4 regions of the Exiguobacterium sp. LL15 genome follow, and region 1 is predicted to be linked to each of the others. Evidence: predicted binding sites of a transcription regulator. Region 1 holds the regulator's gene; each other region holds the start of a gene.
The links. The regulator Rex, encoded in region 1, represses fermentation and respiration genes when NADH is low (regulators of the CRP and FNR family bind a similar motif). The targets are predictions, from matches to a motif close to TTGTGAAATATTTCACAA.
Positions count from the first base shown of each region.

Region 1 (7,825 bases):
CAATGAGACAGCAGCGCCACTTGCTTACGGTGAAAGTGAGCTTAAGCGGACGGACTTAACACTCGTCGATAGTGACGCAATCGAAGTACCCGGAATCGCGGAAGCGAAAATTCGCTTCGAGATGCGCTTGACGCAACACGTCGAGCTAGAAGGTGCCGATCTTCTAATCGGGGAAGTGCTGCGCTATCACGTTGCAGATGAACTCGTCGAGTCGTTCCGAATTGACGCGGCAGGCTTGAAGGCTGTCGCTCGTTTAGCAGGGAATGATTATGCGACGATCGGGAAGACGTTTACGATTGCCCGACCGACGAAATGATCGAAGTGTGAATGCCTGACTCATCGTATGATTCGTTTTGATTCAAACAAAAAGGAGTGGAGAGACCGGTCTAACTACCGGAATCTCCACTCCTTTTTTCATGTCGTTCATCTGATTCATCAAGGCTGCGGATCGATTTCGTTTGAAGAGGCTTCAAGTCCATGACGTTTACTGTACTGATAGCCATCGAGCAAATAAAAGACGATTGCGAGTGCCCATATTCCGACGCAGCTGATCAAGAAAGCGCTGATTGGAGAGACACTACCGTAATACGATAAGATCAACGGATCATTGAGTTCGACGAATAGCTGTATCGTCAGGAGCGTACAGCATAATCCCGAGAGTAAACTGATGAAGAGCCCACTCCATGTCTGGATGACGAGACCGATCATGCAGGAAATCAAGAGGAACAAAGGAAGTGCAGCATTGAAGGCATCTGGACGAATAAAGACGGATACATAATCGGCATATAACGGTACGAAATAGAGAACACCGGATAGTAATCCTAAGATGAGATTGATGAAAAAGCTCTTCGTCCGCATCAGTGTTGGTTCTCCCATCGTTCCATTAATTCGAGCAAATCGACATCAATCTGATCACGTTCTGCCGAAAGTGCCGTTGCTTTCGGAATGTCATTGAAGACTTCCGGTTCGCAAAGCAACTGTTCGATCTCCGCTGAACGCTGTTCGAGCCGCTCAATGTCTTGTTCGAGTTGTTCGATTTGCTGACGGCGCTTGCGCTCTTCCTTCTGCGCTTCTTTATCGATCGTCTTCGATGCCGTGACTTTTGCTGCTTTTGCTTCCTCGGCTTCAAGACGAGCGATTTCTTCTTGCTCCGCCTTCTTCTCCGTGTAGTACGAATAATCACCGAGGTACTCTGTCACGCCGGCTTCACTCATCTCGATGACGCGGGTCGCGATCCGGTCGATGAAGTAACGGTCGTGAGAGACGAATAGTAGCGTTCCTTCATAGTCGACGAGCGCATTTTCGAGGACCATCTTCGAATCTAGATCCAAGTGGTTCGTCGGCTCATCGAGGACGAGGACGTTCGTCTTCCGGAGTTTCAGTTTCGCAAGCGCGAGACGTCCGCGTTCGCCACCAGATAACTCATGGACGATTTTGAAGACATCGTCACCGCTGAACAGGAATTGCCCGAGGACAGACCGGACTTCTTGTTCACGCATCAAGGGCCATTCGTTCCAAATCTCATCGATGACGCGGTTCCGGTCATTGAGTTCTGCCTGCTCTTGATCGTAATATCCGATCGAGACGCCAGTTCCGAAACGGAAATCACCGAAGAGGGGGCGTAAGCGACCGACGAGGACTTTTAAGAGCGTCGACTTTCCGATGCCGTTCGGTCCGACGAGTGCCAGTGATTCACCGCGTTGCAAGCGGAACGTGATGTCTTTTGAGACAGCTTCTTCGTAACCGATCGCCAGTTGATTGACTTGAAGAACGTCGTTCCCGCTCTGTTTTTCAATCGGGAAGGAAAGGACCGTGCTACGCTCATCGCCATCTGGTCGGTCGAGTCGGTCGACCTTCTCGAGTCGCTTCCGGACACTTTGGGCACGTTTTGTCGTCGTCGCCCGAGCGATGTTGCGTTGAATGAAGTCCTGCATCTTCGCGATCTCTTCTTGTTGCTGTTCGAACTGTTTCATTTCTTGATCGTACAATGCCGCTTTTTGTTCCAAGTACTTCGTGTAGTTACCGGTGAATTTACGGCAGACATTGCGTGACAGCTCATAGACGACATTGACGACTTGGTCAAGGAAGTACCGGTCGTGCGAGACGATTAGGACGGCGCCACGATAACCACCGAGGTAACTTTCGAGCCAAGCAAGCGTATCGATATCGAGGTGGTTGGTTGGCTCATCGAGAATGAGGAGCTCTGGTGCTTGCAGGAGCATCTTCGCTAAGGCGAGACGTGTCCGTTGACCACCGGATAACGTTTGGATCCGGCGCGAATAATCGTCCGGATAAAAGCGCATGCCGTGCAGGACGGAGCGGATATTCGCTTCGAACTGATAACCACCCGCTTCTGAGAAGTCGTGTTGCGCTTGATCGTACGTCTTTAGGAGACGATCGTACGCGACCGGATCGTTCAAGATATGCTCCATGCCCATTTCGATTTCCATCCGGCGTAGTGTTCGTTCTTGTTCCTGCAAATGTTCAAAGACGGTCAGCATCTCGTTCCAGATCGTCTCGTTCGATTCAAGACCACTGTCCTGCGCGAGATAACCGATTTTGACATCTTTACCTTTCATGATGTCACCCGAGTCATGACTGAGTTCGCCAGCAATGATTTTGAGCAAGGTCGATTTACCGGCACCATTTCGTCCGACGAGCGCAATCCGGTCGCGCTCTTGTACTTCCAATTTGATATTTTCTAAAATCGGCTCAACGCCGAATGATTTCGAGAGTTGGTTGACTTGTAAGAGTATCATTTCCATCCATCCTTCCACCCTTTAGTCTATCACGAACAAAAGCGCGAGGTCCTGCGGAATATATTATTTGTGACTCTATGTGAAGTGGTTTACAATCAAGAAGAGTAGAAAGCTTTTTGCAAAGATTTGGGTGCCACGATGGATGTGGCCGAAGGGGGAACTGCAGGATGAATGGACCAGACACAAAAATTCCACAAGCGACAGCAAAACGGTTGCCGCTATATTATCGCTTCATCCAAAGTTTATACAATTCAGGCAAGCTCCGCGTCTCTTCTGCTGAGTTAAGCGAGGCGGTGAAGGTTGATTCAGCAACGATTCGTCGCGATTTTTCCTACTTTGGGGCATTAGGGAAGAAGGGGTATGGATATAACGTTCAACATCTCTTAACGTTTTTCCGCAAAACCTTGAATCAAGATGAGGTGACGAATGTTGCCTTAATCGGGGTCGGTCATCTCGGAACAGCGTTTGCAAATTATAACTTTTTAAAGAATAATAGTACTCGGATAGTCGTTGCGTTTGATGCGGACGAAGAGAAGGTCGGAACAACGACGCATGACGTTCCAATCTATCATGTTTCGGACATGAAAGAACAAATCGAAGCGAATCAGGTCGATGTTGCCATCTTGACGGTTCCATCCCAGTTCGCGCAGTCAGTAGCGGATGAGTTAGTCGAGTATGGTGTGACGGGCATCCTGAACTTTACGCCCGCGCGGTTGAACGTGCCAGCGAGCGTCCGGGTCCATCACATCGATTTATCGATCGAGTTGCAGTCGTTAGTTTATTTCATGAAGCATTATTCGCAATCAGCTGAAGGAGTGAAATCATAATGGAAAACCTTATCCCGTCAACTATAGCATTCATCGGACCAGGTAGCTTAGCACTAATCGGTGTCGTCGCATTAATCATCTTCGGACCGAAGAAGTTACCTGAACTTGGTCGTGCTGCGGGTCAGACATTGAAAGAGTTCAAGAGCGCAACGAACGGTATCATGGACGACGATAAAAAGGATGAACCGAAAGAGAAGTGATTGAATCATGGCGATTGATCAAGAACAAAGCGTGACGTCGCATCTGGACGAACTGCGTAAACGGATCGTCTGGTCGCTTATCATCGTCGTCGTCCTGTTCGCTGTTGCATTTCCGCTCGTCCGACCGCTCGTTCGCTTCTTGCAAGCGGACTTAAAAGAGCTCGGTATCGGTTTGAATGCCTTCAACGTCGCAGATCCTTTAATGTTGTATTTGAATCTTGCGTTCATCATCGCAATCGTGCTGGCATCGCCGTTCTGGATGTATCAACTCTGGGCATTCGTCCGCCCTGGTCTGTATGATAAGGAGCAAAAAGCGACATTGACGTATATTCCGGTCATCTTCTTTCTATTTTTGGCTGGTGTAGCCTTCTCATACTTTTGGTTGTTACCTTTCTTATTAAAAGTTTCGACTGAACTAGGGAAGGAACTCGGAATCGAACAAGTCATCGGAGTTGAGAACTACTTCAGTTTCTTAATCCGATTAACGATTCCGTTCGGTCTTCTTTTCCAATTGCCGGTCGTGACGATGTTTCTGACACGTCTTGGTCTCGTGACGCCAATTTTCATGCGAAAGAATCGGAAATATGCGTACTTTGCGCTGTTCGTCGTTGCGGCATTGATCGCACCGCCGGACGTGACGTCACACTTGATGATCTCGGTCCCATTGTTCGTTCTCTATGAAATCAGCATCTTGATTTCTGCGCGGACGTACAAAAAGGTCTTGGTCCTCGAGCAACAGGCAGAGCTTGAACGACAGGCGGATTTGATGCGTGAATTGAATAAATGAATCGTGAATTCCTTCCGATAATTTTGGAAGGGATTCTTTTTTATGAAAGCGTTATTTTTATATTGATAAAGCAGTTAGCGATGCGTATACTAAAGTTAATTCATGGGGGCTTAGCTCAGCTGGGAGAGCGTTTGGCTGGCAGCCAAAAGGTCGTCGGTTCGATCCCGATAGTCTCCACCATATTCGTACACTTCAAACTCTTGAGCATTCAAGAGTTTTTTGTTGTTTTCAAAATATGGAAATGCAATATAAAGTGTCAATAAAAACAAATAATTATATAAAACAGACAGAACTGAATTGTTTATTTCCATCTATTTCATTAAACTAAATATACAGAATTTTCGTTTAACTGTTTTGTTGGTAACATCATTATAGTTTTTTAGAAAAGGGGAAAAGAAGTATGAAGAAGGAAATCGCACTCTTGGCAGCTGTCTTGATGACATCTTCCAACTTGGTCAGTGCTCAAGGAGCACTGTCCTCGCAAGATAAGGCAAGCGGTCAAAAGCCGCACGCCCTCTCACTTAAGAAAACAGGACAGGAGAAGGTGTATAAGCAGTCTGACAAGGTCCGTGTCGTCATCGAGATGGAGCAGAAGCCGGCGATTCAAATTGCGCAGGCACAAAACAAGCGGTATAGCACATTGAGCAATGCCGAAAAAGAGTCGATTAAAGATCGCCTCGTAAGTGTCCAAAAATCAGTCAAGTCAGCGATCGCTAAAAAATCGATTCCCGTTACATATAAGGAAAGCTTCACGACCGTCATTAACGGATTCAGTGGTGAAGTCAAGTTCGGCGACATCGAAGACATCAAACAACTCGACGGAGTCAAGAGCGTACATATCGCCCATGAATACGCGCGACCGAAAGCCGATAAAGGTGCAAAACCAGATATGTTATATAGCAAAGATATGGTTAATGCAAAAGAAACATGGCAGGACTACGGCTTCAAAGGGGAAGGGACAATTGTAGCGGTCATCGATACGGGGATTGATCCGTCGCATAAAGATATGGTGTTGAGCCCAGAGACGAAGATTGATTTGACTTCTTCGAAGGTCGAGAGTGCTAAAGAAACAAAAGGACTAAAAGGTAAGTATTTCACGGAAAAAGTTCCATACGGCTATAACTACGCTGATCACGATAGCGAAATCCGTGATTTAGGTGCAGGTGCATCGATGCACGGAATGCACGTAGCGGGTACGGTCGGTGCTAATGGAGACGAAGCGAACGGTGGTATCAAAGGGGTCGCACCGGAAACACAACTCCTCGCGATGAAAGTATTCGGAAATGATCCAGGCATGCCATCGACATTCAGTGATATCTACATCAAAGCGATTGATGATGCGATCGCCCTCGGAGCGGATGTCATCAACATGAGTCTCGGTTCGACGGCATCATTCGTCAACGCAGATGATCCAGAGCAACGGGCGATCGTCAACGCGATGAACAACGGGATCTTATGTGCGATCTCTGCTGGAAACTCGGCATTCACAGGACATGGTGCAGGCAATCCGTATACAGCGAATCCTGACATCGGTGTTGTAGGATCTCCAGGGTTGATCAGCCAAGCGCTACAAGTCGCATCGCTAGAGAATACGAAATTAACGCTTGAAGGTATGGCACTGACGATTGACGGACAGGATGCTGGGTATTTGGCGTACCAAAAACAGGACTCGCCGAATCCGATTAAGGTATTCAACAAGGAGAAGCAAGACGTCATTTATGTCGGCGATGGTCAAGCATCGAACTATCAAGGAAAAGATGTCAAAGGAAAAGTTGTCTTTGTTGTGCGTAACGGCAGTTTCAATTACGGTATGATTCAAGCAGAAGCTGAGAAACAAGGAGCAGCCGGTGTCATCGTTCGTGGACGAGTCGATCATGGGGATTATGTCAGCATGGCACTTAACAATCCGACGATTCCGATGGTGACGCTCAGCATCGCGGATGGGAATGATCTTGAAGAAAAAGCGAAAGCAGGAAAAGCAATTGCTGTCACGTTCGATGGAAAAGCGGTCTCAGCAGATAACCCAGTAGCGGGCGAGATGTCTGATTTCACGTCATGGGGTGTCACACCAAATCTTGATTTCAAACCTGAAATCACGGCACCGGGTGGAAAAATCTACTCGACGCTCAATGATAACGAATATGGCGTCATGAGTGGAACATCGATGGCAGCACCACACGTCGCCGGAGGAACGGCACTTGTCATGCAACGAATCGCGAAGGATTTCAAAGTCGATGGTGCGACACGCGTTAAACTCGCGAAGAATATCCTCATGAACACGTCACGTCCACAGCTTGATAAAGGGCAGTATAATGCTGAAGCGAAAACTGGTAGCTTCTATTCACCACGTCGTGAAGGTGCTGGTTTAATGGATCTACGTGCTGCGATGAAAACACCAGTCGTCGTTACGGAAACGAAATCGGGTGAAGGAAAGGCTGCACTCAAAGAGGTCGGCGAAAAATTCACATTCACGCTCGATTTGAAAAACTATAGTAGCGAAAAAGTGACATATCAATTAGCCGGAACGGTACAATCGGATCTCGGTGCAGAAGGAACGAACTTCCTGGAAGCCAACAATATTTATAAGAAAAACTCAGTGGATGCGGTCGATCCGAATAAAGGAACGTTCCCAATCTCATTCGCAGTCGGTTCGAAAAAAGCAAGTTCTGTCTCCATCAATCCGAAGAGCTCAACGAAAGTAAGTGTATCGGTCGATTTGAAAGATACAGTCGATTGGGCAAACGGTCTTCCACTTGAGCAAGTCTTTGAAAATGGCTACTTCGTTGAAGGTTTCGTTCGTTTAATCGATACGAAGAGTAAAAATCCGGAATTGACAGTGCCGTACGTCGGATTCAAAGGAAAGTGGGATCAGGCACCGATCGTCGATGCACCGCGTTATGACGAAGAGAAGACATTCTACGGATTAACTGGATTAGCGACAGAAGTAAAAGATGATTTCGAGTTCCTCGGCACGAACACGGCGGGAAAAGTCGTTGAAAACAAGGTTGCGTTCTCACCGAACAACGATGGTAGCGTTGACGAGGCGTTCCCAGTCCTCTCGTTCCTTCGTAATGCACGAAAAGTCGAGTATTCGATTCTTGACCGGAATAAAGCAACACTCCGTAAATTAGATCTACAAACAGACGTTGTGAAGAACTATTATGATAGCGGTTCTGAAGATGGGTTCACACCCGTCACAAGTGCGGCTTGGGATGGAACAGTCAATGGAAAACCAGTCAAAGACGGTCTTTA
Region 1 is NZ_JANFNX010000001.1:5,877-13,701, forward strand. It holds gene NOM72_RS00050 (flavin reductase family protein) at 1-316, shown strand, start outside; gene NOM72_RS00055 (hypothetical protein) at 436-876, opposite strand; gene NOM72_RS00060 (ATP-binding cassette domain-containing protein) at 858-2,759, opposite strand; gene NOM72_RS00065 (redox-sensing transcriptional repressor Rex) at 2,927-3,586, shown strand; gene NOM72_RS00070 (twin-arginine translocase TatA/TatE family subunit) at 3,586-3,786, shown strand; gene tatC (twin-arginine translocase subunit TatC) at 3,794-4,573, shown strand; tRNA gene NOM72_RS00080 (tRNA-Ala) at 4,678-4,753, shown strand; gene NOM72_RS00085 (S8 family serine peptidase) at 4,974-7,825, shown strand, end outside.

Region 2 (7,825 bases), on a different contig from region 1:
AGTGTTTCAGTAGGCATAAAAGCAGCTCCTTTAGTGTTCATTTCCGATAAGATGAAATGAAAAACACACCATCCGAAGCGAGCGGATGGTGTGCCGGAGTGTAACTCAAAGAAGGTGCTGGCCAGAGGTTGGTCACACCGAAAAAGAGCAGACTCGTAGCGTCAGGCATCCGCAACTGCATTGCGAAAGAGATGATTTCATTCATCAAGCGACGTGTACGAGTGATTGCTTCATTTCGGTGTTGTACCTCCTGTTCATAGTCTATGCCGTCATTGTAACAAAATGGAAACGTTAACACAAGTACGATTCAAGTAAGGTTTGCGCAGTATCCGTTTCTTCTGATGAAGGGGGAAGCACATCAGTTAACGGATATGCGAGACCGAGGTTTTCCCACTTATAGACACCGAGTTGATGATAAGGGAGTACTTCGACGCGCTCGACGTTTCCGAGCGTCCGGATGAACTCGCCGGTCTGACGGAGGAAATGTTCTGACATCGTAATACCTGGAACGAGGACGTGGCGAATCCAGACGGGAATGTTTCGCTCGGCTAGGCGTTTTGCGAAGGCGAGTGTATTGGCGTTACTCCGTCCAGTCAAGACGCGACAAGCGGCATCGTCGATATGTTTGATATCGAGTAGTACTAGATCCGTCGCATCGAGAATCGCATCGATGTTTTTCGGGACGACGGATCCCGCGGTATCGATGACCGTATGCAGTCCATGGCGTTTTGCTTCTGTTAAAGCAGCCTCCAAGAATTCTGGCTGAGCGAGCGGTTCACCTCCAGAGAAGGTGATTCCGCCACCCGTGACCTCGAAAAAGGAGCGATAGCTGATCGCTTCTTTTACGACTTCGTCTGCTGAGACACGCCGTCCGCAACCGAACTCCCATGTATCCACGTTATGACAGTATTGACATCGTAGTGGACATCCTTGCGTAAAGACGATGAATCGAATGCCAGGACCATCGACTGTTCCACATGATTCAACGGAATGGATCATACCATAGGTCATCCTGCTCACTTCCTTTCACATACTACACATCATTTTAGAGAGAACCGTGGAACGTTCGATTGATGACATCGATCTGTTGTTCACGCGTCAGTTTAATGAAGTTGACTGCATAACCGGATACCCGAATCGTTAACTGTGGATATTGTTCTGGATGCTCCATGGCATCGAGTAACGTCTCACGGTCAAAGACGTTGACATTCAAATGGTGTCCTTTTGAAGTCGTACCACCCATATATCCGTCAAGTAATCCGACTGTATTGCGAATGCGTGTGGCTTCATCCTTACCAAGTGCTTTTGGCACGATCGAGAACGTGTAGGAAATCCCGTCGAGCGCATGTTCATATGGTAATTTTCCGACAGATGTCAGTGCGGCGACAGCTCCTCTAGTGTCACGTCCATGCATCGGGTTAGCACCAGGTGCGAATGGTTCACCCGCACGGCGTCCATCTGGCGTATTTCCTGTTTTTTTACCGTAGACGACGTTTGAAGTAATCGTCAGGACAGACTGCGTCGAAAGGGCATTGCGATACGTTGGATGTTTACGGATTTTCTCCATGAACAGTGTGACGAGATCGACCGCCATCTGATCGACCCGTTCATCGTTATTCCCGAACTTCGGAAACTCGCCTTCGATCTTGAAATCAACTGCAATCCCATCCGCATCTCGGATTGGACGAACTGTTGCGTAACGGATGGCAGATAGACTGTCAGCGACGACCGATAAACCAGCGATACCGCATGCCATCGTCCGTAAGATTTCTGGATCATGTAAAGCCATCTCAATCCGTTCGTAGCTGTACTTATCATGCATGTAGTGGATGACATTCAGTGTGTTGACGTACAGTTCTGCGAGCCAATCGAGTTGACGATCATAAGCCGCCATGACGGTTTCGTAATCGAGTACTTCATCAAGCATCAATGGACTTGCTGGGGCGACTTGGATTTTGAGCTTCTCGTCCATTCCGCCATTGATCGTATAAAGTAATGCTTTTGCCAGGTTTGCTCGCGCACCGAAGAACTGCATCTGTTTCCCGATCTTCATCGCGGAGACACAACAAGCGATGCCGTAATCATCTCCATAAACCGGTAACATCAAATCATCGTTTTCATATTGAATCGAGCTTGAAACGATCGACATCTTCACACAGAATTCCTTGAATCCGCGTGGAAGCTGAGTAGACCAGAGAACGGTTAGATTCGGTTCCGGTGCCGGACCAAGTGTCGAGAGAGTGTGTAAGAAGCGGAATGAACTTTTCGTGACGTTTGATCGTCCATCTTCACTCATTCCACCGATTGATTCCGTTACCCACGTCGGATCACCTGAGAATAGATCGTTGTAGTCTGGTGTCCGTAAGAACTTAACGATCCGAAGCTTCATGACGAAATGATCGACGAGTTCTTGTGCAGTCTCTTCCGTCAAGCGACCAGCCGCAAGATCACGTTCGACATAAATATCAAGGAACGTCGAGACTCGACCGAGTGACATGGCTGCCCCGTTTTGCTCTTTGATGGCAGCAAGATAGGCAAGATAGACCCACTGGAATGCTTCTTGTGCTGTTTCTGCAGGGCGGGAGAGATCGAAACCATAGCGAGCTCCAAGCTCGGTCAATTCCGTTAATGCGCGCAACTGTTCATTCATCTCTTCACGGTCGCGAATCATCGATTCAGATAAGAACCCGCCACGTGCCTTTAAATCCTTCTTACGTTCTTCGATCAAGCGTGCCGTTCCGTACAAAGCAACACGACGATAGTCACCGATGATCCGTCCGCGACCATAAGCATCAGGTAATCCGGTGATAATACCGGCTTTACGTGCAGCGCGCATTTCAGGGGTATAGGCATCGAAAACCCCTTGGTTATGTGTCTTCCGGTACTCGCTGAAAGTTTTCGTGACGGTCTCGTCTGCTTCAAAGCCATACGCAGCTAGGGCATCATTCACCATCCGAATCCCACCGTTCGGATGAATCGAACGTTTAAACGGTTCGTCTGTCTGTAAACCGACGATTTTTTCAAGTGAGCGATTCAGATACCCTGCATCATGCGAGAGGATCGTTGATGGTGTTTTAGCATCGACGGCATATACACCACCACGTTGTCGTTCTTCATTCGTCAGCTGTAGAATTTGTTGCCAGAGCCGTTCCGTCGCTTGCGTCGGACCGACTAAAAAGTGATCATCTCCTGTATATTCCGTGCGGTTGAGTCGAATGAAATCTGCGACATCGATCGCTTTTACCCATTCACCAGACGTAAAGCTTGCCCAGGCACTTGTTTTTTCTAATAACATGGATACCACTCCTTTGAAATTGAGCTAATCATCAGTTCCTTATGTGAATAGTGTAACAAAAGGAGAAGGAGATTCCCTTTACGTTCATGTGAATGTTTTAACAAGTGTAAAAACGTTGGTATGACAGCCTTTCTTTATTTCTGTATTCATGAAAGAGTGAAGAACAAAAAACAGTTGACGCTTGATAAATCAAGGTTTTTTAGAAACTGTATGAGTTGATTTGAAAAAGATTTACTAGAACAGTTGAAACTGTGAGGAATGTCACGCTACGGTGCCTTGTATTTTTAAGACGTATCGTTGACAATGAAAAAGGGAATATAGAACGTGGAGGTGTGCCAAATGGAGTATGTATCATTAACACAACAAGGAGAGTATCAGTCGGGAGACTGGGTCTCGCTGAAAATCGGATCGGACGGTTCAACGCGAACGGGAATGATCACGGAATTCGAAAATGATGGATTCTGGATTCGATTTGAAGATGATTTTGATTATGAAGACTTTATCGGCTATGATGAATCGTATTGGATTGCGCTTGTTCGTCGTCCGGTTGACGTAAAAGCGACGTATGCGAGTCTTGCGGAGTACCCGGCACTCGCTGCAGAATTACAGGATCGTGTCATCCAAGGATTCGAGATTTTAGAAGAAGAAGCCGGTGAAAGCGAGATTCGATTCCACATTCGATTGCTCGACGCAGGAAATGAATATACACAGACATTACGGGGATACCGTGATGCATCAGGAGATCATGTCGAATACGTAACGGCATGATGGAATTAAGAGAGTAGGAGAAATCGTTATGAACTTTACAAAACCATTTTTACAGGAAGCATGGGAACGGGCGCGCTTTACCGAGTTGATGCCTGTTCAAGAACAAGCGATTCCGTTGTTGCGCGAAGGAAAAGATGTCCTGGCTGAAGCGCCAACAGGAACAGGGAAGACGCTTGCTTATGTCATTCCAGCTTTAGAAAAGATTGAAGTAGAAGAACCACACGTGCAAGTCGTGATCACGGCACCAACACGGGAACTCGTCATGCAAATTCATCAAGTCATTCAATTGTTTGCTCAAGGAAGTGGTATCAAATCCGGTGCATTCATTGGTGGTGTTGAATTAAAACGACAATATGAACGATTGAAGAAAAAACCACAAATCATCGTCGGAACGCCAGGGCGTCTCGTTGAGTTGATCGATTCGAAGAAGCTAAAGATGCATAAGGTGAAATTGATCGTCTTGGACGAAGCGGATCAAATCTATGAGAGTGGTATGAGTGACTCGGCGACGCGAATCGCAAACAGTGCACTACGCGATCGTCAGTTAGCATTCGTCTCCGCGACATTGCCGGAACGGACAGCAGAATGGGGACGGACGCTTGCAAACAACCCTGAGACGATTCGGGTTGAGCGTGCCGTCAGCACACAAGTGACATTCGGTTATTTGGAGACTTCACGTCGTCAGAAGCCGGAATTGTTACGTCGCCTGGCGAACATGCAAGGATCAAAAGTGCTGACATTCATCAACAACCGCTCCTTCCTCGGACCATTAAATGGTGAGTTGAGTAAATTCTCATTGAAATATCGGATTTTGGATGCTGAAAAAGGAAAACGAGAGCGAATGGAGACATTACGTTCTTACAAAAAAGGAGAGTTTCCTTTACTCGTCACGACAGGTCTTGCGGCACGTGGTCTAGATATCGAAGCAGTCACGCATGTCGTCCATTACGATTTACCGGAGTCGCTTGACGATTTCGTACACCGTTCAGGTCGGACGGGACGTGGAAATGCGAACGGAATGGTACTTGCTCTTGTTACGGATCAAGACTTAAAACACTTAAAAACACTTGCGAAGCAAATGGGCGTCGAGATGGAAGCAATGGAAATTTACCGTGGGGAAGTCATTCCAAAACGTGAATTTACAGCACCTCAGACGATTAAACGACCGGCTACTCCTCACCGGAAAGGGCGATCGAAATGAAGAACGATCGAAAAGTAATTCCGTTTCCGACGACGGTTTCTGAAGCGGAAATGAATGCAGCCTTGAAGAAGATGTATCAAGAAGCAGCGACAGCACGTAGTACGGATTGGGTCGCTTTCATAGAAGAGATTGCAACGGAGGGACGTTGGTATTTAAAAGATGCTGAGTTGTTCCGGGACTTATTCGTAGATTGGGCCATCTTCTATGAGACGGATGATCAAGGAAAAACGCCGCACGGTCGTTTTCTTGAGCAGGTCAAAGAAGAGTTATCGCCTAGCCTCTATCGTGCCTTGCGTGGATTAGCGGACCCGATGCCCTCGCTGTTTCAAGTCGAGGCGGATGGTGTCGTTGATTTGATGTCAAAACAGACGTATCAAACGGATTTGTCTGAGATTGAAGTCGAACCAGGTGATTTGTTGATTGGAAAACTGCTCTACATTTCTGGGAAATGGCGCTTTGCGATTGCCTACATGAAAGTAGCGCGCGCACTGGTACCAGAAGTCCTCGCCTTGTTGACAGATTTCGTGGATGAAGTAGGAGAAGACGCGTTGCTTCGCCAGTACCCTGAGTTTTGTGCGGAATTGATCGACTTACTCCTCGATATCGAAGAAGGCAACATTGCGCCGAGACCAGAAGAATAATCGAAAAAACCTAGGACACATGACCGATTATGATCAATGTGTTCTAGGTTTTTTTTCAAGAATCTGCTCGATATAGGGCGACATCGTTTTTATCCCGATGTTTCACGCGATACATGGCAAGGTCGGCTTGCTTTAAGCATGTTTCAAGATCAGCTTTATGACACGCGGTCACACCGATGCTTGCAGAAACGAATAAGGATTGTCCTTTATAGACGTAAGGACGTCTTAAAAAGTGTAAGAAGGATTTACATTTTCGACGTAAGGACAGTTCATCATCGGCGTGTAAGAGGATCGCGAACTCATCTCCACCCAGTCGATACACCTGTTCTAAAGAATTCGTATGCTCGCTCAATCGTTTCGCGACCTCGATCAATACGTAATCACCTGCTTCATGACCATACGTATCATTGACTTGCTTAAAACCGTCTAAATCGACTACCGCAAGATAATTCATCTCGAGGAGATGGTTCGAAAAATCTCGCTCCAACGAACGACGGTTTCCGATACTTGTCAAGGCGTCATGGTAGGCGTGGTATTCGATCCGTTTTTGCCGGAGCTTTCGTTCAGTGACGTCATGTAAAATCGTGAAACGTCCCATCGAGGTGGCAGCAATTTGAATCGGAATATCAATGATCTCATATCGTCTATGTTGTTCATCTTCATACTCATCGATATCTGTCTCAAGTGTTTCTAATAGGTGACGCATCGTACGAGGAATATGTTCAATCGTCATGTCGGGTAAATGAAACAGACGTTGGGCAGCTAAGTTCGCGTATAGTGCCGTTCCGGATTGATCGAGTCGAATCATCGGATCAGGGTGACCGAGAAAGAGTGGGATGACTTGCTGTTCGCTATCTTTAATTTGTTGTTTTCGATGTTCGATGCGTGAAGCGAGTTGTTCATTCCGTTCGTGTAATTGTGCGACGATCAACCCATGCTGACGAGCAATCAAGATTTGTCGAATGATTAGTAAAACTAAAATGATAAAGATATCGAGCTTTCCGCCTTCTCGTTCCACCATGTAATGAATGAATAAAGGAACGGCCAGTAGAGGGAGCCAGGAACGGGGAATGACCGTCGTTCGAGTGGTTCCTTCTTCGATATGATCAATATGCCATAGAATAGCTGCACTTTGCACCAAACGGATCAAGATCGGGAAAAACAATAGATAATTCGCTGAGAAGTCCGGGAAATAAACACTTGAGACTTCGTAGATACCGCGAATAAAAATGGATAAAAACAATAAGAACAATGCCATCCTTGATACCCAATGGGTTTCTTGGATGAACGTGAAATAGAAGAAAACGAATAAACCGAGTGATGTATTCGTGATGACGATGATGGCATAAGGAACAGTTTGCAGTCCAGGATTCGTCAATTCATTGAGGACGTGAAACGCGACAAGTCCAATGAAAACGACGATGATCGCGGCATCGACGAAAGCGAGTACGTGTTGTCCGAGTGTCCGTTTTGTGATGATTCGGTAAAAAATCGCGTATAAGAATACGTAATGGGATATTGAAAATAAAATTAGGCTATAAATAGATGGAACTGGAAAGTCTGGATTGAAGAAATGTAATGTCTCAAGAACGGAACCGATACAGGATAAAACCAGTGATCCTAAAGCGATCAGCCAGAATTTTCGTCTTGGTACGACTAATGCTTGTTCCTTACGATAAGCAGTAAGAATAAAATAAGCAATCAATCCAAGAGAGGCATACTGTAGTACTTGTTCAACGATCCGATTAGAGATGGAAGGGGTCCATGTGGCAAGGATCATTAGAGCAAAAGACATGACGAGCATGGCAGGAAACCAACGGATGAAATAGTTCGATTTAAGCATGGACTCCCTCCTAACGTTTAATTTGAGTAGCGAACAAAAAATTGTTTTTTTCGGTCTTCTTAATATGGTACATGGCT
Region 2 is NZ_JANFNX010000004.1:50,701-58,525, reverse strand. It holds gene abc-f (ribosomal protection-like ABC-F family protein) at 1-17, opposite strand, end outside; gene NOM72_RS14595 (hypothetical protein) at 38-298, opposite strand; gene pflA (pyruvate formate-lyase-activating protein) at 292-1,011, opposite strand; gene pflB (formate C-acetyltransferase) at 1,046-3,295, opposite strand; gene NOM72_RS14580 (hypothetical protein) at 3,635-4,063, shown strand; gene NOM72_RS14575 (DEAD/DEAH box helicase) at 4,092-5,264, shown strand; gene NOM72_RS14570 (hypothetical protein) at 5,261-5,905, shown strand; gene NOM72_RS14565 (GGDEF domain-containing protein) at 5,961-7,748, opposite strand; gene NOM72_RS16195 (diguanylate cyclase domain-containing protein) at 7,759-7,825, opposite strand, start outside.
Region 2: pflB (formate C-acetyltransferase) is a predicted target of Rex. The motif match lies at 3,382-3,399, and genes of this name have one in related genera.

Region 3 (7,825 bases), on a different contig from region 1:
ACGATGGATTGATGTTTCACAACCACTTGATCGCCACGTCACGACGTGGCCGGGAGATACACCGTTTGACGCGATATTGACATGGAATAAGGCAGACACCGGTTCCGTCAACGTCGGAAAGGTAACGATGAGTCTGCATACTGGCACTCATGTCGACGCGCCGTTTCATTTTGACGATGCCGGACAAAAAATCATCGACCTTGATCCGGATCTCTACATCGGACATGCGCGCGTCATTTACTTACCAGGTCGTACAGAAATAACAGCCGCTGATTTAGATGGCTTTGAGCTAAATGACGTCCAGCGCTTGATCATCAAAACGGATGGTTGGATCGACAAATCAACGTTCCCAGAAACGATTCCCGTCTTGACGCCAAGTCTTGCTGAACGTCTCGGGGAACTCGGGATTTCGCTGATTGGTCTCGACTTACCAAGCGTCGATGCGATCGATAGCAAGGAAATGCCGGCCCATCACGCACTGGCGCAGCATGGAGTCCATATCCTCGAAGGACTCGTCCTGGATGCGATCACGCCTGGTGATTACCACCTCAACGCCGTCCCACTTCCGCTCGTCGACGGCGACGGTAGTCCTGTTCGTGCCTTACTTCGTCCATACTAAAAAATCCGTACAGCAGAGCATCTGCTGTACGGATTTTTTGTTACTTAGGTAGTGGTTCGAACAAACTCGCTTCAATTTGACGAACGACATGTCCGAGAACCGCAAGCGATTGATCGACCTCGAATCCTTGATCCAAGGAATGATTGGCTCCTTCCATGACATCAATCGTCAGTTGCGAGGTGTGACACGTTTCAAGTGCCACTTCATCATAAAACTTATCGGCTGTCCCGATGACGAGGAGTCCAGCTTGCGACGAGGTGGCGATTTGTTCGGCCACTTCAGTCAGGACGGGTGTTAAGAAGACAAAGCGTGCTGTCTGTAGATTCGGCTTAGCAAGTAATGCCGCTAAAGGAATCGTTCCTAGTGACTTCGCAATAAACTGGACGTTTTCGTATGTATGTGTCGCAAGCACTTCTGAGACGACAGCGTCGACCCGGCGTGTCATGCAAGCATTCGATTCAGCGTCTGACATCGAAAATAGCTCTTCTGTCACATAGTGAATACAGATGACATCGATGTCTCGAGCTAGTAGCGCCATCCGGCTGTAGTAAAAGTAAGGATGGTCGTATAGGTACGATGCTCCCGAGATCAAGAAGCAGACCTGTTTGGACCCCATTTGAAAATGATCATATGAAACGGTCGTCTGATCGACGACGATGGATGATTGTTCGATATGCATGAAATCCCTCCACGTTTTTTCTAGACTTTACCATTTCAAAAGTAGACTGTCATGTCTTTTTCGGCTCTCGCTTATAAACTAAAAAAGGCGATGCACCACATTTGGTCACCGCCAATCCTATATCTTTATCCAATCGGAGCAAAAACGGACTGTTCGACTTGTTTTAATTCATAGAACGCCCCTTGTCGCGCCATCAATTCGGCATACGTTCCGACTTCGATGACTTGACCTTGATCCATGACGATGATTTGATCCATCGCTTCAAGACCTGCTAACCGGTGGCTAACAAGGACAAGTGTCGCGTCCGCTGCCCGTGCGAACAGTCGATCGAGAATCATCTGTTCCGTCAAAGCATCGACGGAAGACGTTGGTTCGTCAAGCAAGTAAAGCGACGCTTCCCGCAAAAGCACACGCGCAATTGCTAAGCGTTGTTTTTCTCCTCCAGACAAGTTCTCGCCTTTTTCAAATACACGATCGTTTAATTCGAACGTCGTTAACCCAACATCATCGAGCGCTTGACGCATCGCCTCGTCCGTCGCTGCTTCGTTTGCGAGCAATAGATTATCGCGAAGCGTTCCATAAAAGTAATGATTCTGTTGCAAGACAACATTTGCGTGTTGCCACAGTCCTTCCGGATCAACCGTCCGACTCTCTTGACCAGCAATCGTTAATCCGTCCGTCGGATACATCCGTAACATCAATTGAAGTAACGTTGATTTCCCGGAACCACTCGCCCCGACGATTGCCGTCTTCTTGCCGGCAGGAATCGAGACGGTAACGTCACGTAAGACCGGGCGAGGTGCATCAGGGAACGTGAACGTCAATGCATTCGTTTCAAAGGATGGTGCCTGATCGAGAACGAACGTGTCATAGATTGGCTCCTCTTGCTCGGTCACGACTTCATCGAGTCGTTTCGCAGCATGGCGGCTATCTTCAAAGAAGCCTGGTAAAATCGCCATCGGTGCGGCGTTTTCAAAAACGGTCAGCGATGTCATGACGAGTAAAGCGAGGAAGACCCCTTCGAGTTGTCCACTCGCGACGAGATAGGCACCGACACCCAGAACGAGCCAAGAGATGATTAGCGTCACCATCGTATTCAAAGCAAGGTTCGAGACGGCATGTAACCCATTACGCTTTTCTTCCTCGACATACCGTTTCGCGACGGCATTCAAGTCCTGTTCTTTTTGATCCAGTTGCTGGTAAATCTTTAAGTCACGATAGCCTTGGAACAACTCTGTCACTTCTGTCGACAAGTCACCACGGCGGACACGAACTGAACGTGCGAAACGTTGTTCGCGGTACGCGAACCAACCTGGAATCAAAAAGCCGGTCAGAATCAGACCAAGCAATAACAGTCCGGCAATCGTCCACGAGAAGAAACTGACGAAAAAGATCGTACAGAAGAAGACCAGCAACAACACGATTGGTGGATAAAGAACACGTAAAAACGTATTTTGCAGACTCTCGACGTCCCCAACGATTCGGGCAAGTAAGTCCCCACTTCGGTACTTCCCGAAAATACCGGGTGCAAGCGGCTCGAGTCGACGATAAAATGACGTTCGGATATCACTGAGGATCGTAAACGTCGCCCGGTGCGAATAATAGCGTTCTGCATACCGACTGACGGCACGCGTCAGACTCGAGATTTTTTGCAGCGCAATCAAGACGGCAAGCGTCTGGATCGGTGGCAACAAGGCTGCCTTTGAAATCAGGTATCCACTTGCTGCGAATAAACCGACCGCTGTCACTCCGGCGAGGACACCGAAGAAGATCGACCAGGCGATATCGCGTTTTTGATGCACCATCAACCGAAAAACTCCTAGTAGTTCCTTCATCGTGTTTCCTCCCCTCTCTGGACGCTGCGCATCCGAGCATATTCCGAATCACGTCCAAGCAGTTCATCGTGAGTGCCACGATCGACGATTCGTCCGCCATCGAGGACGACGATTTGATCTGAGCGCTCGATCGTATGCAGGCGGTGTGCGACAGTAATGACTGTCGCTGCTTGTCCAAGCTGTTCAATCGCTTGTTGAAGCAATCGCTCCGTTTTGACGTCGAGTCCTGTTGTCGGTTCATCAAAGACGATGACGTTCGGTCGTTTCAAGAACGCTCGTGCCAACGCAACGCGCTGTTTCTCGCCACCTGATAGACCACGTCCACCTTCTCCGATTACCGTGTCGATCCCTTTAGGTAACGTCGCAATCAGCTCCTCGAGCCCTGCTGCCTGCGCCGCCTCAAAAATCTCTTCCGGCGTCGCTTGACGGAGTTCACCGATTGCGATGTTTTCTGCCAGCGTTCCGGCATACAGATACGGATGCTGCGAGATGTAGCTCAACTGACGGAACCAGCTCGCTTCCTCCACCTGACTGCGATTAATCCCGTCGAGCAGAATCCGTCCTTCTTTTGGATCCGCGAGTCCGGCAATCAACTGTAAGACAGTCGACTTACCGGCACCACTGCGACCGATCAACGCCACCTTTTGATACGGTTCAATCGCAAGTGTCACGTCTTGTAAGGCAAAGCGTCCTTCTTGATACGTAAAATCAACTTCATCCAAGACGATTCGTGGTGGACGGTTCATCGCAAGTTCTGATTGACCAAAGGCAACAGGACGATCGTCTGCTGTTAGTTCGGCTGCGATCTGTTTCGCTGCCGCGACACTACCTCGTCCCGTATGGAAGGCAGCTCCCATCTCTTTTAAGGCAAGATAGTATTCTGGTGCCAACACGAGCATCAGGAACGCCGGGATGAAGGTAATGCTTTGGAACAAAATCAAGCGCAGACTGACTTCAAGTGCAATCATTCCCATGCTGAGCATCGAGATGAACTCAAGCATCAACGACGACAAGAAGGCGAGCTTCAAGACCGTTAACGTCGCATCCCGGAAATCAAGACTACTTTTTTCGATGACGTCACGTTGTCGTTTCGCACGACCAAATAACTTCAAGGTCGTCAGTCCTTGCAACGTATCAAGGAACGTTCCCGAGAATGCCGTCATCTTCTCGAGTTGAGCATCCGCCCGCTTTTGCGTCATGATGCCGATGATGATGTAGAACAACGGAATGAACGGTGCCGTGATCATCATGACGAGACCAGTGATCCAGTCATAGCTGAATGCCGCGATCAAGACCATCAAGGGAACGATCGTCGTCTGGACGACTTTCGGCAAGTACTGACTGTAGTAGCTGTCCATCTCGTCTACAGCGTCGAGCAAGACACTGACCTTCTGTCCCGCTTGCCCTTGTAGCATCATCTCGACCGAACGACCTGTGTATTTCGCGACGAGTGCTTCCCGAAGCGCCTGCTTCATGTGTGCCGATAACGTCGTACCGAGACGACCGTTCCAATACGTCACGATGACCCGGAGCAACAGCATCCCGAGGACGACGAGTAGTAACGGAATGACGGCTTCAAACGGTTGTTCTTTCAAGAAAATCCGATCGACCGTCAACACGATGCCGTACGATTGACCGACGACCGCAACCCCCATCAGGAAAGCTGCCATGATGAATTGAATGAGAATACTACGTGGAATCTGAACGATTCCTTTTAATGGATTCATATACAAACGTCCTTTCACAAAGTGTGAACGACTTTTAGTGAATATTTTCACATATCGTACATTTAGTATACCGAATCCGGAACGGGGATGCCATGCAGATGCTGTCGAAAAGGTGTGACGGTTTTGTGAGAGCATAAAACTCGACAATTCTTTCGAATGAAACTATTATGGATATACATTATCCACGTTTAACGAAAGGGGACTTCTCATGCAAATGAAAACCGGGGTCGAGCAATCTGTCTACGCGATGTTGCTTTTGACCTTCCTTCCGGATCGCGCTGTGTTGCCCGGTGAATTCATCAGCCAGCAACTCGGTGCCTCGCCGACTTATTTCCAAAAGCTCTTACGAAAACTCGTCCAGGCGGATCTGTTGTATTCCGTACCGGGTGTCAAAGGCGGCTTTCGCTTACGACGTCCGGCAGACGAAATTCAAATCTTTGACATTTATCAAGCGATCGAGGGCAAGCAGACGTTGTATGCGTCAAGCGGTGTCTTTGAGGATTTGATGGGAATTCAGGAACAGGAAATCGGTCTACTCTCGAATCTGATGACAGAGGCGGAAGAGGCGTGGCAATCGACGTTGAAGCGCGAATCGATCGGCTCGATCCGTCAAGCGATTGATGCCTCCTGTCCACCGGAACATTTAGAACGGTTGCATGCGTTAATCACAGACCGGATGATGACACTTTAATGAACAGAAAGAGGTTTTTACTATGGTATTGAATCGTTATTTCGACTTATTCGACGCGTCACGCACAGATGAACAAGCTTTTGAGGATCTCGTTTCCTTATTCACGACAGACATCACGTTCGTCCTGAACGGACAACCAAAGCACGGCATCGACGCCTGGAAACAGTTCGTCCGTCATGTGTTCACGGCGAATCAGGATATTAAGCATATGTATGCAGGCTGGGAAGAAACAACACCCGGAACATATGAAACACGCTGGGCAGTTTGCGGAAAACGGGCAGACGGTAGTGTCTTCACGCAAGACGGAAAAGATATCGCACGTCTCGATGAAAACGGACGGATCGCTTACCTGGAGAACGTTCCAGATGATCCGACGATGTTCCGTTCATAAGATGGCTTTTAAATAACGAAAACCTGTGTTCCGCGCAAGCAGAACACAGGTTTTTTGGTATTTAGCGTTTCATTACGAGTCGTTTCAACAAATAGCCTGTGATGACAAGTAATGATGCAATGGCGAAATAGACCATGTAGACCAACAAGTCTGGCGCAAATCGTGACACGATGTACGTCAATCCGACGACAGCCGTATAGAGCAATAGAAATAGACTGATGTGCTTCAACTTCGACACTCCCCTTTGAATCCTTCCCTCTTCTTTACGGAAATGACTGGAAGATGTTTCAAAGGACTGTCGTTGCTTCGTTTTATAGATTCTTCGCTTTGAATGTATCTCCGCCTTCGATCGTGCCGTTATCAAAGCCTTTTTGGAACCAACGTTCTCGTTGCGCCGATGTGCCGTGGGTGAAACTTTCCGGTACGACATATCCTTGTCCCTTCTCTTGTAACGTATCATCCCCGACAGCATTCGCTGCCGTCAACGCTTCTTCAAGATCGCCTTCTTCGAGCAAGTTTTCGCCTTGCGCATGATGCGCCCAGACGCCGGCATAATAATCGGCCTGTAGTTCGAATCGAACGAGGTACTTGTTGAACTTCTCCTCACTCATTTGCTCTCGAAGTGGCATGATCTCGTCTGACTTTCCGAGTAACGTCTGAACGTGATGTCCAACTTCATGCGCAATGACATAGGCCATCGCAAAATCGCCCGGTGCCCCGTACTTCGTCTGTAATTCGTCATAAAAGCTTAAATCAATGTATAATTTCTGATCACCGGGACAATAAAAGGGACCGACGGACTTCCCTGCTTGTCCGCAAGCCGAACTAACTTGATCCGTATATAAAACGAGCTTCGGTTTTTTATAGGTCTTACCATCTTCTTTGAATTCCTTCGTCCAGACTCGTTCCGTATCCGCTAAGACGACGGAGACGAAGTCCGCTGCTTCTTTTTCCTGTGCTGTTTCTTCATATGTCGTATTTTGCTGATCCCCATCGGTTAGGTCTCCGAGTAATTCAGCTGGATTACCGCCCATCAAGGTGATGACGATCAGCAGGATGATTCCGACACCACCACCGATGCCGGCAATTCCTTTCCCTCCCATTCCTCGTCGATCCTCAACGTTTGAACTCCGTTCTCTTCCCTTCCATTTCATGCGCTTTCCTCCTACTCGTTTCGTTGTAGGTCTTTACCCGAAAGCATTCGTCCGTAACGCTCCGTCTTAGGATGGACGTTCCTTCTCGTATTCATTGCTAAAATAAGTACATCCATTTCTAGGAATATCGCCCTCCTGTAGAGAAGAAGTTCAGCACGGATTTTCGCAGAAAGGAGTTGTCCGATGCACTCGTTCCGTCAACACCTCAAGAACTTCATGCATACGTACCGTAAGGATATCCTTGTCCTATCTGGTATGTTTGTATTCATCCTAATTTATAGCTTCCCGTTGTTTCGTTCCGGTATGGTGACGTTCAGCGATCTATCCTTCGGACTGTCCTCACATCGCTATTTAGAAGAAATTTATGGGGCCTGGAACAACCGCTGGAGCACGACGACGCTTCTGAATATCGCACGACTGCTCTACATCCTACCGTTTTATGTACTCAGTCTATTGTTTGGCTCATCCGGTCCTGTCTTGATCAAGTCATTCATCGTCGGACTGTTAACGATCTCTGCTTTATCGATGTTTGCTTTTACGAAACGGCTCCATTCCGTTTATGTCTCGAAGCACTTTTCTTATCTCTCACTGATTGCCTTCGCAATCGCTGCGTTGTTTTATGCCTTGAATCCGTGGGTGATTACGCGAATTCAACATATCTATTTATTATGTGGCTATTCCGTCTTCCCTTACGCTTTGATGTTGTTCTTCAACATCTTCGACCCGAAG
Region 3 is NZ_JANFNX010000002.1:33,181-41,005, reverse strand. It holds gene kynB (arylformamidase) at 1-619, shown strand, start outside; gene NOM72_RS11590 (cyclase) at 660-1,298, opposite strand; gene cydC (thiol reductant ABC exporter subunit CydC) at 1,424-3,133, opposite strand; gene cydD (thiol reductant ABC exporter subunit CydD) at 3,130-4,860, opposite strand; gene NOM72_RS11575 (Rrf2 family transcriptional regulator) at 5,069-5,551, shown strand; gene NOM72_RS11570 (nuclear transport factor 2 family protein) at 5,574-5,942, shown strand; gene NOM72_RS11565 (hypothetical protein) at 6,004-6,171, opposite strand; gene ypfJ (KPN_02809 family neutral zinc metallopeptidase) at 6,254-7,096, opposite strand; gene NOM72_RS11555 (polysaccharide biosynthesis protein) at 7,280-7,825, shown strand, end outside.
Region 3: cydD (thiol reductant ABC exporter subunit CydD) is a predicted target of Rex. The motif match lies at 4,896-4,913, and genes of this name have one in related genera.

Region 4 (7,825 bases), 2.0 Mb from region 1:
GAGCATATCTTACGTTTTGAAGAAACCGAGCGTCGACTGGATGCTGAGGAGCTGACGGTGGAATGGTTGGATGCTCGATATCGCGAATATCCTTTTCTTCAAGATTCAGATATTGAACCGGATGTCTTCTTGACGGCACATGATTACTACGTGGCAGTGAAGCGTGAGAAATCTTGGAATACAGACGCCATCTTATTGTTCGTCCGACAATATGATGCGTCAGACCGACCAGCTTCGGAGCTCGCTCGACGGCTCGCTGCTGCTGGTGAGAACGTCTATGTCGTCACGGAACATCCGGAAGCGTATCGATTTGAAGAAGGTGTTCACGTTTACGGAGTGCAAGTGACAGGTCTACCGCTCGTTCAGACCTATAACCAACTGGCGGCACTAAATTTAGCCTTCTTACGCCAAGCGCAAGCTTTGAGTAAGATCGTTGATTTCGCAGTCATCCACAACTTCAACATGGAGACCGCATCAGCTGCCCAAGCTATCGCGAAGATCAAAGAGTTGCCACTCGTCAGTAACGTCTACGATGTCGAAAGTGAGCGTTCTCCTGATCGTTCAGGTGGTCTGGTCGTTGCCTTAAAACGACTTGAAGGAGATGCGTTGCGCCAATCAGCGGTTGTTTATCTAGAACGAGAAGAGTCACGTCACGGGGTGGAGCAAGAGTATCACGTCGAAAAGAAGCCACTGCGTTTTGAAGAGAACCTTGAAAAACCATATCAACACGTGACGAATCCGAAAAAGAACGGATGAACAGTTGCAATTCCTTTCCTTTCTTGGTACGATACTTGAGTATGCTTAACCTTATGTAAAGCAAAATCACTTGATACATCGAGAGCTAGATAGGAGGGAATCCCATGCGCGTTAAAATCACATTAGCTTGCACTGAAACTGGTGACCGTACTTATATCACTAAAAAGAACAAGCGTAACAACCCAGAGCGTCTTGAGTTGAAGAAATACAACCCACGTCTCCGTAAGCACACACTTCACCGTGAAGTGAAATAATTGAGATGGAAGCCGTCACTTCGTGTGATGGCTTTTTTTGTGGAAAGGAAGACAACTATGAATAAACAAGAAGTACGCCGTCTGATCAAAGAACGACTCGATATGATGGAGAACCGTGCGGAAAAGGAACGATTGATTCACGAACATGTCTTGTTACTACCTGAATGGCAACAAGCGACCTGTGTCGCAATCACGTTAGCTTTTCGAAATGAATGTGATACAAGAATGCTGATTGAACAAGCGTGGCAAGAGGGCAAGACGGTCTTGATACCAAAAGTAGTCGGAGACGAGATGGTCTTTTATGAACATGGACCAGAAGATCAACTGCAAGCAAATCAGATGGGGATTGCTGAACCGATCGCTTCAGCACGTCGCGCCTCACTTGATCAAGCAGAGCTTTGCCTCGTTCCAGGTCGCGCCTATCGTCGGGACGGCTATCGTTTAGGATGGGGAGGAGGCTATTACGATCGTGCACTCGTGCCATATACAGGATGTAAAGTATCGATTGCCTTTTCTGAACAACTTCTTCCAGATTTCGAAGTGGAAGCCTTTGATATCCCCGTTGACTTGATCGTCACTGAATTAGAGGTCATCCGATGTTGAGCGCGACCATTTTGTTTTGTCTATTGCTTGCTTGGACCGGACGATCTTTTCGTTTATTGACGACAAGTGGTGCTATCATGACCCTGCTCGTCGGTAGTGGTGTCTCTTTCGGATTCGGTTGGCAAGGATTAGTAGTACTCTTACTCTTCTTTGGTAGCTCGAGTCTGTTATCGAAGGTCGGACGATCTAGAAAACAATCGGTCGACTCCATCGTTGAGAAAGACGGCGCGCGTGACGGATGGCAAGTCCTTGCGAATGGAGGGGTAGCGTTCGTTGCTGCCTTAGCGTATGCCATGACGATGGATTTTGCGTATCTCTTGTTATTTCTATTCGTCATCGCAGCATCGAATGCTGATACGTGGGCATCTGAAATCGGACCGCTCTCAAGACGTGATCCGTGGTCTCTCAAAACGTTACGACGGGTACCAGCAGGAACGAGTGGAGCGATGTCGCTGATTGGAACGATCGGTACGATCGCAGGAGCTGCGTTCATCGCTGTAGCAGCGCATTGGATATTTTCTCTTTCTTTAAGACACGTCTTACTCGTAACAAGTATCGGTGTACTCGGGAGCCTACTGGATACACTATTTGGAGCGGTAGGGCAACGCGTTTACCGATGTACGGTTTGTGGGGAATACACGGAAAAGCGAGAGCACCATGGTCAACCGACGGCTTACGTTTCAGGCATTCGATTTTTAGGGAATGACGCTGTCAATGTCTTAACGAGTGGTTTGGCAAGCGGAATCGGGTTTATCATCGTTCGATTTTGGTAACTGGAAAGTATGTGAGTATGTAATTCCTTATGTTAGGATATTAATGACACAAAATGGACAAATGTGATTAATTTCACATGATGCAAAGAATGTGAAAGGTGTTACAATTTACTTGTGAGATAGTTAACAAACTCTTAGGACGAATGGAAGGGTGGACATAACGATATGGAATTACATGCGAAAGTGACACGAGTAGCCCTCATTGGAGCTGGTGCAGTCGGTTCAAGCTTTGCCTATCAGATGTCAACAGCTGGACTTTGTGAAGAACTTGTCATCATTGATGTCAACAAAGCCAAAGCAGAGGGCGAGGCAATGGACTTAAACCACGGAACACCATTTAGCTCTTCACCGATGCGAATATGGGCTGGAGACTACGCGGACTGCCGCGAAGCGGAAGTCGTCGTCATCACGGCAGGCGCTCCACAAAAACCAGGTGAGACAAGACTCGATCTCGTTGCAAAGAATGCGTTGATCATGAAAGAAATGATTCGTCAAATCATGGATTCCGGTTTTGATGGTATCATCGTCGTGGCTTCTAATCCGGTTGATATCATGGCGCATCTTGCCTGGAAATATTCTGGTCTTCCGAAATCCCGCGTATTTGGATCAGGAACGGTGCTTGATACAGCGCGCCTGCGTCAAATGCTCGGAGAATACTTTCACATTGATTCCCGAAATGCCCATGCCTATATTCTTGGCGAACATGGTGATACGGAATTCGCTGCCTGGAGTAACAGCCGTATTTATGGAAAAACGATTGATGAACTACTTGCTGAAGACGATCGTTATTCTCAAGCAGATCTTGATCAAATCTACATCAACGTCCGAGATGCTGCTTATCATATTATCGAGCGCAAAGGGGCAACCTATTATGCGATTGGGCTTGGGCTCGTTCGTATCGTTCGTGCCATCCTCGGAAATGAGAACTGTCTATTAACGGTCGGTGCGCATGTCGATGGTCAGTATGGCATTTCCGGTATCCATATTGGAGTTCCTGCCATCATCAATCGTCAAGGTGTGCGTGAAATCATTGAAGTCTCATTGACGGATGAAGAGTTGAAGAAATTCCATCATTCTGCTGATGTATTGCGTCAGACGCTTGAACCCGTCTTACAAGGATAATCGTACGAATCATGATGAAGGTGTTACGAAATAAAGTAGCAAAAAACTCAAGTGTTGGACCTGCTTCATATTGTCCACACTTGAGTTTTTTGATGTGGAGAACAAACACGTTAATAATTACATCTATTCGTCCGGTAGTAAAAAGAGAAAAATCTAGGTTTTATTTTACTAGAAAAGGGTTAAGTAAGAGATAGAAGCGTTTTTACGTCATTTTTTGTACGTCATGATACCCAAAAAGGAGAGAACCGACAGTCATGTATACTTTTCGAAAACTAACTAAAGAGGATGCAGAACAATACTGGAATCTACGCCTTGAGGGATTAAAAAATCATCCAGATGCATTCGGTCATTCGTTTGATGATGAACAGCAAACCCCGCTCCGCGAAGTACAAGAAGGACTTGAGGGAGAACCCGACTCCGATGAGGTTTGGCTTGGTATGTTCGACGGTGATACATTGTTTGGGTTTGGTCAGGTCAAACCATATGAATTGTCACGTGAATCGCATAAAGCGATGATTTCCGGAGTATACGTATCACCTGAATATCGTGGGGGTACTGGTCGTGCTCTAATGGAAGCCTTAATCGAGGAAGCGAAGAAGTTACCGGACGTCGAGCAAGTCATTCTTGCCGTTTTATCAGGGAACGAAGCCGCACAAAATCTTTATGAGTCGCTCGGTTTTGAAGTATATGCCGAAGATCCAGATTCCGTAAAATTAGAAGATGGCACATATCGTGATGATATTTGGATGAAGAAGTACGTCTAAGTTATTGAGATGGTGTGGAAAGAAGCTGTAGCAAAAAAGCGCTACAGCTTTTTCGCATGGTATCCGTAGGATATCAGTATCGGCAAAGAATGAATATTTGTTATCATGAGAACAAAGCGGATGTCACGTCGTCGTCCGATTGAAAGGGAGCGAATGAACATGAAAGAAGTCATACGTACGATTGAAGAGCTTGTCTCGATTCCGAGTCCAACAGGTTCGACAAAAGAAGCTATTACATATGTAGAAAAGCGATTGGTAGCAGAAGGGATCACGTATCGAAAGCTTGAAAAAGGAGCGATTTTAGCGACACTACCTGGTGCTTCAACGCGCACGCGGTTACTGACGGCACACGTCGACACACTAGGAGCGATGGTGAAAGAAATTTTACCAACAGGACGACTTCGTTTATCACAACTGGGGGGATATGCTTGGACAGCGATCGAAGGTGAGAACTGTCTCATTCACAAGATGGACGGTCAAACGATTTCAGGTACGATCGTGTTCCACCATTCGAGTGTTCATACGTCGCGCGAGACGAACAAAACGGAACGATCCGCTGATAATATCGAAGTACGGCTCGATATCCGTTCGACGACAGCAGAAGAGACGCGCGTCGCGGGGATTGAAGTAGGAGACATCGTAACGTTTGATCCGCGATTCCTCTATACGGAAACAGGATTCGTGAAGTCGCGCCATCTCGATGATAAAGCATCTGTTGCTTTGTTGCTTGAATTGATCAAGGAATGGAAAACAATCGAACTACCACACACGGTCCAGATCCTGATTTCAAATTATGAAGAAGTCGGATTCGGTGGAAATGCTGGATTCACGGAAGAAGTCGCAGAATACATCGCGGTCGACATGGGAGCACTAGGAGAGGGGCAACACTCCGATGAATTCACAGTCTCCATTTGTGCCAAAGATGGTTCTGGTCCGTATGACTTAGCTTTGCGCCACCAGTTAACACGCTTAGCACAACGTAATAGCATTCCATATAAAGTTGATATCTATCCGTTCTATAGCTCGGATGCCTCGGCAGCAGTAAGTGCGGGCCACGACGTCCGGCACGGATTGTTCGGTCCGGGAATCGAATCGAGTCATTCGTACGAACGTACGCATGAGACGTCGTTACAAGCGACATATGATTTGCTACATGCCTATGTAAAGGAGCCGATGGTCGATGAAGACACTGTATGACGTACAGCAGTTACTCAAGACATACGGGACATTCATCTATCTTGGGGATCGAGCGTCCGATATCGCGATGATGATGCTTGAACTCGATGAATTACAAGAAGCGGGCGTTTTGGAACAACGTCAGTACGATTCAGCGAAACTAATCTTACGACATGAATTAAAGCGTTCACAATCCGATAACATTTAAGATTGTGCAACCCTTTGCGCAAACGGGTTATGTCCGGTAAAATGATGAAGCAGACATTATATGAGTATAGGGGAGACGAAGCAATGAAATGGTTACTCGGCATTGATATCGGCGGAACGACAGTCAAGATGGCAATTTTGGATTTGCAAGGGATCATCGTAGAAAAGTGGGAAATCGAGACGGTCGTTTTGAATGATGGCGTACAAATTCCTGGAGATATTGCAAAATCTTTCTTTGAGAAGTGTCAAGAGAGCAATAAACGACCAGAAGATTTCGTCGGAGCGGGCATCGGTGCGCCGGGATTCATTGATTTTAATACAGGTGTCGTTGAGAAAGCAGTCAATATCGGTTGGAATAACTTTGAACTGATCGGTGAATTCGAACGTTTGACGGGTTTACCGGCTGTGCTTGAAAATGATGCGAACGCAGCGGCAATCGGTGAGATGTGGAAAGGTGCCGGTAGTGGGGCAACAGAACTCCTTGCTGTCACACTCGGTACGGGCGTCGGTGGTGGTCTGATCACGAACGGACAAATCGTGCATGGTACAGTCGGAATGGCTGGAGAAATCGGTCATATCACGATGTTGCCTGAAGGTGGCGTTCTATGTGGATGTGGTCGCAAAGGATGTCTTGAGACGATTGCGTCAGCAACAGGGATCGCCCGTCTTGGTCTTGAGAAGCGTAAAGAGAAGGAAACGTTACTCAACGACATCAAGGCAGTGACGGCGAAAGACGTATTCGAAGCGTATGAGAAAGGAGACCGGATCGCAACGGAAGTCGTAGAAGAAGTGACGTTCCACCTCGGTCTTGCCATCTCCAACTTAGCGAACAGTATTAACCCGGAAATCATCGTCATCGGTGGTGGTGTGTCAAAAGCAGGAGAGACATTGCTTGCACCACTGCGTAAACAGTTCGAACGCTTCGCTTTACCACGTGTTTTCGGATCGACGACGTTCAAGATTGCCGAACTTGGAAACGATGCCGGAGTCATCGGCTGTGCATGGCTTGCGAAGCAGATGTTTCTCAAAAAATGATAATATTCAATTTCAGTAGAAGGTTCGCTTCGGCGAATCTTTTTTTTGTTTACAAACGTACAGTAATTATGTGATTGTTAAGTATCTTCCGGATTCCAGTTGCATTTTTGTAAAACTAAGCGTAAAATTTTCACGTGATATGGGTATATGTAAATTATGATGTAAGTTGTGTGAACTGAAAGCAGAAAGCACATGTAAATTAGGAGGCAGGTTTTTATGCAGCAAGACGCAAACATCTGGTCGCGAATGCGCCTAAAGATGGGTCAAGGCGTTCGCAGCACCTATAAAGAGCACAAGCTCTTTTGGATTGCGACCTTATTGATTTGGTTAAAAACGTATTTAGCGTATACACTTTTCTTTAACGTTCCCGTAACAAACTCTGCGCAAGCATTCATTCTACTAATTAACCCAATTAGTTCAGCGCTCTTCATGTTCGGGTTCAGCTTCTTCTTCCGGGGAAATGTTCAAAAATGGTTCATCTACGGTACATTGTTCGTCGCGACACTCATTTTATATGCGGACATCATTTTCTTCCGCTTCTTTAATGACTATCTGACGTTGCCGGTATTGTTCCAAACATCGAATGCAGAGACCGTTTCTGCATCGCTCGGGTCACTCTTGAATTGGTCCGATTTATTGATCGTCGGTGACTTGATCATCTTACCGTTCTTCTTACGGAAAATGGACATGTCAAAAAACGTTGCGTCACGTGGACGCGCGATTCTCGCATTCGTTGCAGCAGTTGTCGTTTTCCTTGGAAACTTGACACTCGCTGAGACAGAACGTCCAGAATTACTCACACGTGCCTTTGACCGAGAACTGCTCGTTAAAAACATCGGAACATTTAACTTCCATATGTATGACGCACTCATTCAGTCGAAGACATCTGCGCAAAAAGCACTCGCGGACAGTTCTGAACTGTCGGAAGTTCAAAGCTTCATTGATTCAAAACATGCTGAACCGAACCCAGCTATGTTCGGAAAGTACAAAGGAAAGAACGTCATCGTCGTTTCCTTTGAGTCGGCACAATCCTTTGCAGTTGGATTAAAGGCACCAAACGGACAAGAGATTACACCGAACCTGAATAAGTTGATCAAGGAATCGCATTCATGGGATAACTTCTATCACAACACAG
Region 4 is NZ_JANFNX010000001.1:1,958,200-1,966,024, reverse strand. It holds gene NOM72_RS10320 (1,4-alpha-glucan branching protein domain-containing protein) at 1-756, shown strand, start outside; gene rpmG (50S ribosomal protein L33) at 861-1,010, shown strand; gene NOM72_RS10310 (5-formyltetrahydrofolate cyclo-ligase) at 1,068-1,613, shown strand; gene NOM72_RS10305 (DUF92 domain-containing protein) at 1,607-2,386, shown strand; gene NOM72_RS10300 (L-lactate dehydrogenase) at 2,552-3,508, shown strand; gene NOM72_RS10295 (GNAT family N-acetyltransferase) at 3,763-4,272, shown strand; gene NOM72_RS10290 (M42 family metallopeptidase) at 4,432-5,469, shown strand; gene NOM72_RS10285 (YqgQ family protein) at 5,453-5,656, shown strand; gene NOM72_RS10280 (ROK family glucokinase) at 5,740-6,690, shown strand; gene NOM72_RS10275 (LTA synthase family protein) at 6,907-7,825, shown strand, end outside.
Region 4: NOM72_RS10300 (L-lactate dehydrogenase) is a predicted target of Rex. The motif match lies at 2,448-2,465, and genes of this name have one in related genera.